One region of the Latilactobacillus curvatus JCM 1096 genome, then DNA from elsewhere that is predicted to be linked to it. Evidence: predicted binding sites of a transcription regulator. Region 1 holds the regulator's gene; the other holds the start of a gene.

Region 1 (4,878 bases):
AAGACGTTGAACAAGCGCCCAATCGCAAACATTGGCCAAACAAGCGCCGCGATATAACTAATGAACGAAATCAATTGACCAATCGAAATGCTGTGATTCATAACCAACGTCCCGCCATAAATGATTGTTACAATGTACGTTAACCCGATAATCAAACTGATGGCGGGATCAAATAAACCATCAATCATATTCACACGTTTATTAATCGCAATTGTCTTCGTGACAATCTCGTTGAAATCTTTAATATCAGCTTCTTCTTGGCCAAACGTTTTTAAGACTTTAATCCCAGAGACACTCTCTTGGGTTTTATCATTCAACCGTGAAAAAGCCGCCTGTGATTGCCCAAACGCTGTGTGTAAATGTGCACCTAACCGTCGTGACGCAACGGCCAACAAGGGCATTGGAATCAAGGCCATCAACGTTAAGCGCCAGTCAACGAAAATCACCATCGCAATAATCGTTGTCCCACCAGTGATGATTGAATCGGCAAAGGTTAAAATACCGGCACCAGCCACTTGTTGAATCGCGGTTAAATCATTCGTGGCATGTGCCATCAAGTCACCTGTCCGATGTTTTTGGAAGAAGGTCGTGTCCATCTTCATGAAATGCCAGAACAATCGACTCCGCAATGTCCGTTCCAGTTTAGCCGCGCCACCCCAAATCCGGGTCCGCCAACCATAGCGAAAAATATATTGTAAAATCGCTGCGCTTAACAAGACGCCGAGCCACATGATTAATTTTTGGGCCGTTAATTGTTTGGCGTCCATTAAATCAACCAGGGTCCCAATCACTTTTGGTGGCACAATTTGGACAATCGCCACGAGGACTAAAAAGATGACGCCCCATAAATAGCGGCGGTATTCTTGTTTAAAATACCACCCTAGTTTTTTAAAAATTCCCATGTTGTGCTCCTATCCTCTAAAATTCGATAAGTCCTATTATAACAATCTTAATTAAGCCGGACAATCATTTGTATTTCCGTTCTTATTATGATAAAAAAAGAGCTTCTAACAAACGACTTGTTCGTTAGAAACCCTTTTAAAACCGACTTGACTGTTTTATTTTTTGTTGCTACGTTTTTGTTGTGCTTTCATTGAGCTCATCATCTGATTTAATTTCTTTTCAGATGGTTTTTGACCCATTTGCATCATCATAGCCTTTAACATTTCTTCGTTAATTGGTGGATTGTCTTGGAAATACTTCTTCATGTAAGCACGTGCGCCAAAGAAACCAGCGACTGCGCCTAATAAAGCCCCAATGACAAATAATAAAATGCCTAATCCCATATCTTATGCACCCCTTCCTAATTCAGTTCACTTAAATAGTTTACACATAATTAACCTAAAAAGAAAGCGGAATTCTAAGATTAATCGTCACGCAAGCCTTTTTCCCGTTGGATATCCTTCACTTTTTCAGGAGTGACTTCCTTACCTTCTTTGTCATACACTTGTAGCATCTCAACTTGTGAGCGGAAACTTTCGCGGAAATCCTTTAAATAGGCATCGCGCAGTGTTTGACGTTCTGCTGTTTCAGCTTCAGTTAGTCCTTCAGCTTTTGCTTTGTGTGCTAATTCATTAATTCGGTCTAATCGTTTTTGATCCATTGCCATCTTGTTGCCCTCCAATTCAACCTATTTGTCTATTTTGGACTAAAATCCGTAAAATGTCAAAAAACACGAACGCTTGTTTGAAATCCCGCTATAGGTATGCTAACATATAGCTATTAGAACAAATGAGGTGCTCTTATGACGAGAACAGAATCCAAGCAATTAGAGGTCTTGCGTTTTATCCATGACCGCGTTCAAGATAAAGGTTATCCGCCAACGGTTCGTGAAATTTGCGAAGCCGTTAATTTATCCTCTACTTCTACCGTTCATGGCCATTTAGCACGCCTTGAGAAAAAAGGCTTTTTACAAAAAGATCCGACTAAACCACGTGCCATTGAATTAACAGCAGCTGGTTTGACAGCAATTGGTGCATCACAGAAGAAGATTCCGGTTCTCGGTGTTGTTACAGCTGGGGTGCCCATTTTAGCGGTTGAAGAAGCGACCGATTATTTCCCGATTCCACCAAGTCTACAAACTGAACAAGATTTGTTCATGTTGACGATTCGCGGTGAAAGTATGATTAATGCCGGAATTTTAGACGGCGATGAAGTGATCGTTCGTAAACAAGCGACTGCCGATAACGGTGACATCGTGATTGCAATGACTGCTGAAGATGAAGCAACTTGCAAACGATTCTTCAAGGAACCTGATCATTATCGGCTACAACCAGAAAACGATACATTTGAACCCATTATTTTGAATGAAGTTAGCATCTTAGGTAAGGTCGTTGGCCTATACCGCGACAGAATGTAGCTATCAAAAAAGGATTCGCCGTTATGGCGAATCCTTTTTTAGCATGTTCCTTCAGCCAGGTCCTTACGTTTAGCGACTGACTGACGTTACATTTTTTCTTAACGTGCTTTCTGATGCAATTTCTTCCGTCTAGCCACGTCTCGCAAACAACCCGATTGCATCGGTTATTCACCAACCTAAGTTAATGCTCAGACTCTCCCAGCTTAGAAAGACATCCATTAATAATCCATTAATTTGAAGATATCGTAGTCTTTAATTTTTTCGCGACCGTTTAAATCGTTTAGTTCGATTAAAAAGGCTGTTCCGACAACAATCCCACCTAATTCTTCAACCATTTTGATGGTTGCGGCGATTGTGCCGCCTGTTGCGAGTAAATCATCTGTGACCAACACTTTTTGACCGGGTTTGACCGCGTCTTTGTGCATGTATAATGTTGATTCGCCGTATTCCAAGCCGTAACTTGCTGAGACGGTTTCGCGTGGTAACTTCCCTTTTTTACGGGCTGGTGCAAAACCAACGCCTAATTTGTAAGCTACTGGGCAGCCGACGATGAATCCGCGGGCTTCAGGGCCAACGATCATTTCGACCCCTTTACTCTTTGCGTATTCGACGATCTTGTCGGTTGCTGCTGCATATGCTTCACCATCAGACATCAAAGGTGAGATGTCACGGAATGTGACACCTTCTTCAGGGAAGTTGGGCACACTTGCAACGTAATCTTTAAAGTTGATTGCCATTTTAAATTCGCTCCTTAACTCTTTCAACAGTTTGCTACTGATTGAATCCTGCCAGCCAGTCTTTCATCTCCGCGAAGGTTGAGTAAACAAGCTGCTTTTCCATGTCAATTTTAGCTAATCGTTGTTGATAACTCGGTGCACTTTCTAATGCGTGCTTTTCCGGTTGTTCCGCGGCCGAAATGAGACCACATTCTATTTTAACAAATCCTAAGTCAAAAAACACCTGCAACATAAAAATTAATAGCGGCAATTTAATTTTTAGATAAGTCGCTAATTCCCCTAACCGTGCTTTTTCAATTCCTGGATGTTGACGTAGGTAAACCAAGAAAGTCGCAAACTGTTTCTTATCAGGAATACCATCAAGATATGCCGAATACTTACTATAGAAGATAAAGCTGATTTTAGTGGCCTGTTGTTGGCGATAAAAGGCTTCAAATTCATCTAAATCAGTTGGTTCATCAACCACAATCAATTCTGCTTGCTGTGCGACATCGGCTGCTAAGATGGCTTGGCTGCCGGCTGGGATATAACTTTGTAGCTGTGCCAGATGCTTCTCATTGAAAAAGACATAGGTGCCACTAGCTTTAAACAACTGTTGCGTCAACCGATTACTCCGTTGATCGATTAACACTTGCCCACTCGTTTGTAAATCTTTCAGCATCAATTGCAACGTCGTATTGCCGCGCCAAGTATTCTCACTTAGTTGACCAACTAATTTCAACTGTTCCACCGCTTGTAAATCGTCGTACAACGCACCACGGTTAAATGCTAAGACTGCTAACTGCGCTTCTTGATCAACCGCCGTAAATTTCAAATGCTTCTGATCCGCACCGATCTGCTTCACATTGGTGACGGATGGCACCGTCATTTCAATCAAAGGTTCTGGGTTATCCGTGCCATAAGGAGCTAATTGACTGATGGCTTGATAAACATCGGGCGTCACATCAGCTAATGCGAGCTGTAAATCAACCGCCAATGTGGGTTTCGTTGTTAAATCAATCTGATTATCAGCGGCATAAGTATTCATCGCCGTTTGTAAAGCAGCCAATTGATCGACTGGCATCGTTAAGCCAACAGCCATATGATGCCCACCAAAGTGCGTCAACAATGTGCGTTGGGCATCAAGCGCTTTAAAGAGATGATATGCTTCAACACTTCGTCCCGATCCCTTGGCTTGGCCAGTTGCTAGATCAATTGCTAGCACTAAAGTTGGCTTACCGGTTTGTTCAACGATATGACTCGCCACAATCCCCAGCACACCTTCATGCCAGCCTTCATGTGCCAACACTAAGGTCGCACTAGCTTGGTTCTCAGGTGTTTGTGCCATTTCGCTAGCTAGCGCAGTAATTTCTTGCACAAGACCCTGGCGCTTTTTATTTTGTTGTTCCACAAATTGGGCCTGTTCCACCGCTTGTTCTTCATCGAAAGTCGTTAATAGATTAACACCTAAGTTGGCATCACCTAAGCGACCAATCGCATTCAAACGTGGCCCAATCCCAAATCCAATCGATGTGGCGTCAAGCGTTTCTTGTTCAATACCCGCTGACTGGCAAAGAGCCACTAAACCGGGACGACTGGTATTTTGTAATTGTTGTAAGCCTAAGCTAACTAAAACGCGATTTTCATCAGTCAGTGACACTAAATCACAGACCGTCCCAATCGCCACTAGGTCCAAACTCTCGTAAGGGATTTCTTCCAATAATGCCGTAGCGACTTTAAATGCCACCCCAACCCCACATAAATCACTAAAGGGATACTGTCCCTCTGGATGACGGGGGTGAA
Region 2 (4,878 bases), 770 kb from region 1:
AACGGGACCGGACACCGTCTTTGACGACGATTCGATCCACCACGATATTAATGTCGTGTTTTTTATTCTTATCCAATTCGATATCGGCACTAACGTCCATGACTTCACTATCGACTTGAACACGGACATAGCCTTCTCGTTGGATTTTTTCAAATACTTTTTTATGTTGCCCTTTTTTGCCACGAATAATCGGTGACATCACCTGGAGTTTCGTCTTCTCAGGTAACGCTAAGACACGATCAACCATCTGTTCAACGGATTGACTACTAATTTCAGTCCCATCGTTCGGACAGATTGGATGACCGACCCGCGCCCATAAAAGCCGGAGATAATCATTAATTTCCGTGACTGTCCCGACTGTCGAACGCGGATTTTTAGACGTTGTTTTTTGGTCGATCGAAATCGCAGGACTGAGCCCATCAATTGAATCAACATCCGGTTTATCCATCTGGCCTAAGAATTGGCGCGCATAAGCCGATAAACTCTCGACGTAGCGCCGTTGTCCTTCGGCATATAATGTATCAAACGCTAACGAACTCTTCCCAGAGCCCGACAATCCCGTCACAACCACCAGTTTATCCCGTGGAATTGTAACATCAATATCTTTTAAATTATGCGCTCTTGCGCCATGAATGACGATCTTATCATTTGCCATGCTTTACCTCTTTTAATCAATTTCACTCTTAATCTCTAAGATGGTATCCCGTAACGTAGCTGCCTGTTCGAAGTCCAGTTTCTTGGCCGCATTCCGCATTTGTTCAGATAACCGTTCTACCATTTCTAGTTTTTCAGCTTTCGACATACTATCGAAATCAATCTCGTTGGTCATCTTGACTTCTTCAGGGTGTTCGACTGATTGAACAACCGAAATCGCATCCCGAACTGGTTTGATAATCGTCTTCGGCGTCATGTGATGTGCTTCGTTGTAGGCTTCTTGAATCGAACGCCGCCGCTTGGTTTCATCCATTGCATTGCGCATCGAATCGGTAATCTTATCGGCATACAAAAGGACTTGCCCGTTTTGATTCCGAGAAGCACGGCCGATTGTTTGAATCAATGAGCGCTCGCTCCGCAAGAAACCTTCTTTATCGGCATCCAAAATTGCCACTAACGAGACTTCAGGGACGTCAATCCCTTCCCGCAACAAGTTAATCCCAATTAAGACGTCAAACTTACCAAGCCGTAAATCACGGATAATTTCCGTTCGTTCCAAAGTCTTGATATCACTATGCAAGTAACGGACTTTAATCCCCAGTTCTTTGAGATAGTCAGTTAAATCTTCCGACATCTTCTTGGTTAACGTTGTAATAAAGACGCGTTCGTTCTTTTCAATCCGATCATTAATTTCGCCGACCAAATCATCAATCTGGCCCATAATCGGCCGGACCTCAATATTCGGATCTAACAAGCCAGTTGGTCGAATAATCTGATCGACCTGAATATCGGTTTGTTCAGCTTCATAAGGGCCTGGAGTCGCAGAAACGTACATGATTTCATTGACGTGTTCTTCGAATTCAGGTAGCGTCAAAGGCCGATTATCAAGCGCACTTGGTAATCGGAACCCATAATCGATTAACATTTGCTTCCGGGCACGATCCCCGTTATACATCCCGCGAATTTGCGGCATCGTTACATGGGATTCATCAATCATCATGATTGAATCTTTCGGGAAGAAATCGAGCAACGTATAAGGTGGTTCCCCCGCCGCACGATCCTCCATGTGCCGTGAATAGTTTTCGATCCCCGAGCAATAGCCCATTTCTTGCATCATCTCAAGATCGTAATTCGTTCGTTGTTCCAAACGTTGGGCTTCCAACAACTTGCCGTCCGCCTTCAATTCCGTTAGTCGGCCTTCTAATTCAGCCTTGATACTCTTAATGGCTTTTTCCATCTTTTCTTCACTAGTCATGAAATGCGTTGCTGGGAAAATCGCAACATGTTCGCGTTCACCAATGACTTCACCGGTTAGCGCGTCAACTTCAACGATTCGATCAATCTCATCGCCGAAGAATTCAACCCGCAACGCATGATCATCACGTGAAGCCGGGAAAATCTCGACCACGTCACCACGGACGCGGAAACGGCCCCGTTGGAAATCAATGTCGTTCCGTTCAAATTGAATATCCACCAATTGACGCAATAAGTCATTGCGCTCAATCTCCATCCCTGGCCGTAACGAAAGGACGTGATCTTGATATTCATTCGGATCACCTAAGCCGAAAATACATGAAACCGACGCAACCACAATCACATCGTTGCGTTCCAACAGCGCACTGGTTGCTGAATGCCGTAGTTTGTCGATTTCGTCGTTAATACTCGAATCTTTTTCGATGTAGGTATCACTTGAAGGCACATAAGCTTCTGGTTGGTAATAATCGTAGTAACTGACAAAATATTCTACCGCGTTATTCGGGAAAAATTGCTTAAACTCGGCATAGAGCTGGCCTGCCAAAGTCTTATTATGCGAAATGATCAATGTTGGTTTGTTTAAATTCTTGATGACGTTCGACATCGTAAAGGTCTTCCCGGTCCCAGTCGCCCCCATCAAGACTTGTGCTTTTGCACCCGCCTCGAAGTTCTTAGTTAACGTTTCAATTGCCGCTGGTTGGTCCCCAGCTGGTTCATAGGGCGCCACTAAATCAAATTGGTTATCATTCTGTCGTTCAATCATCAAAAGCCTCCATTACCATTTGCTAGCGATAAAAGAAGACGCCGGGTAGAAGTTGCCCTCCACCATAACGTCTACTTACCGATTTTATAAAGAATAATATTCCTTGTCCTTTAAGTCATCCACTATTCTACCACACCGAACATACTTTCGCCAGAGTGCTGATTAAAGAGTGCGTCATTAAGCGGTTATCCTTTGAGGATTAGCCTAACCAGACGGATTAGCGACGCAGTCGATGATGCGGCTGGTGTAGCTAACCGGAAAAGGATGCTTAATGAAAGCACGTTTCAACTAAAGTGTGGAAACGTGCTGTTGTCAGTAGATTCCTGCGCTTTGCTACACTTGTCAAATCGCCGCTTATAGCGTCAATTCGCCAAGTTAGGCAAATGCTCTGAATCTGAGCGACTGACAACAGCACTCTATTCCGCTAGCGTCTGTCTCACTAATTGGGTTAGCTTCCCTCGATCTGCGAAGTCTTCACTCAGTAAATCTGGCAAGATTTCTTGGATGAAATAACGGGCGCATGCGAGATTTTGGTATTGCATAATCGTTTTTAAACTTTCCGCAAAAATTTCTAGAAAAGCATTCTCAGGATTACCTTTTTCAATTTCACCAAAAGACTCGTAGAGTAAATCAATCTTATCGGCAACGGCTAATAATTGCCCTTCCAAAGTTTCATCTTTTCCTTCACTCAAACGACGTTGATACCGTTCTTGTAAGAAATCTGGAATTTCATTTTTAATGAAGTTAGCGGTTAATGAACTTTCGACATTGGCCAACATCGTCCGCAATTCATGCGTTGCGTATTTGACCGGCGTCTTAATATCGCCGATAAACCGTTCCGTATAATCGTGGTTCAGTGCGCGTTCGTACAGCACTTGCCAATTAATCGTTTGCCCATTTTCTTCTTCAATATCGCCTAATAATTGCGCAATTTCTGCTACTTTAAAGGAGTGCGCTGCAACGGAATGTTCTTGATATTTAAACAATCCTGGTGCGCGATTTAGTGTCTCCAAATTATTCAAACCTTGCAAATATTGATGCATACCCATACCAAACTACCTCCCTTTTCTTACAAAAATAGACCGACTAACGCAGTAGTCCGTCTATTTACTGTTCTTTATTATAGGTAAGTTATCCTGAAATGTAAAACAGAAGCCCTATCTATTTTACAAGTTCATGAATTGCTTTTTCGAAGTTTGCTAACTTCAAATCAGCTGTTGCGGCATCATCAGCGGATGTCCCCACATAGAATTTCACTTTTGGTTCAGTCCCACTTGGGCGAATCGCAATCCAAGTGCCATCTTCTAAGTGATATTTCAGAACATTAGATGTTGGTAAATTGATGGGTTCAGTATGACCGTCCGCAAAAGTTTCTGTTTGTGTTTGGAAGTCTTCTGCTGAAGCGACTTTGATGCCGGCAAATTCAACTGGGCTTTCTTCACGACATTTAACCATCAAGTCAGCCATTTGTTGTGGGCCATTGACCCCTTCGAAATCAACTGCAGTCGTTTGTTCAGCGAAGTAGCCGTATTCCGCATATAATTCTTGAATGCCATCATACAAAGTCTTACCGTTTGACTTGTAATAAGCTGCAACTTCCGCTAATAAGACCAATGTTTGAATCGCATCTTTATCGCGAACGAATGGTTTCACTAAGTAGCCATAGCTTTCTTCGAAACCAAACATGAAGGTGTTTTCGTCTGTGTCTTCAAAGTGTTGAATTTGTTCAGCGATAAATTTGAAGCCGGTTAAGACATCAATCATCTTCACATTGTAGCTCGCTGCAATCTTCGTTGCCAATTCTGTTGACACGATTGACTTAACAGCCGCTGCATTGGCTGGTAATGTGCCAGCATCTTTACTAGCTTGTAAAATATAACGTAATAAAACAGAAGCGATTTGGTTCCCAGTCATCAATTGGTAACTCCCGTCTGGTTGACGCACAGCGGCGCCCAAACGGTCAGCATCTGGATCAGTCGCAATCAACAAGTCAGCTTGTTGTGCTTTCCCGAGCTCAATCGCCATATCGAATGTTTGTGGGAATTCTGGATTAGGGAATGGTGTCGTTGCAAATTCTGGATCAGCAACTGCTTGTTCAGCGACCATTGTAAATTGTTCAAAGCCTGCTTGACGCAATGCGCGTTCACCAAGTACTTTCCCGGTCCCATGAAGTGGGGTGTAAATCAATGACATGGTCTTGCCGACTG

What was found. The regulator LexA, encoded in region 1, represses DNA repair genes until DNA is damaged. The targets are predictions, from matches to a motif close to CNAACANNTGTTNG.
Region 2: a site for LexA is predicted at 2,808-2,821, ahead of uvrB (excinuclease ABC subunit UvrB). Genes of this name have one in related genera too.

The regions. Positions count from the first base shown of each region.
Region 1 is NZ_CP026116.1:858,553-863,430, forward strand. Features, by position in the region: gene LCU_RS04505 (ABC transporter ATP-binding protein) at 1-902, opposite strand, end outside; gene LCU_RS04510 (YneF family protein) at 1,059-1,286, opposite strand; gene LCU_RS04515 (DUF896 domain-containing protein) at 1,367-1,609, opposite strand; gene lexA (transcriptional repressor LexA) at 1,745-2,359, shown strand; gene LCU_RS04525 (adenine phosphoribosyltransferase) at 2,578-3,096, opposite strand; gene recJ (single-stranded-DNA-specific exonuclease RecJ) at 3,131-4,878, opposite strand, start outside.
Region 2 is NZ_CP026116.1:90,755-95,632, reverse strand. Features, by position in the region: gene uvrA (excinuclease ABC subunit UvrA) at 1-655, opposite strand, end outside; gene uvrB (excinuclease ABC subunit UvrB) at 668-2,671, opposite strand; gene LCU_RS00590 (YfbR-like 5'-deoxynucleotidase) at 3,088-3,720, opposite strand; gene LCU_RS00585 (phospho-sugar mutase) at 3,833-4,878, opposite strand, start outside.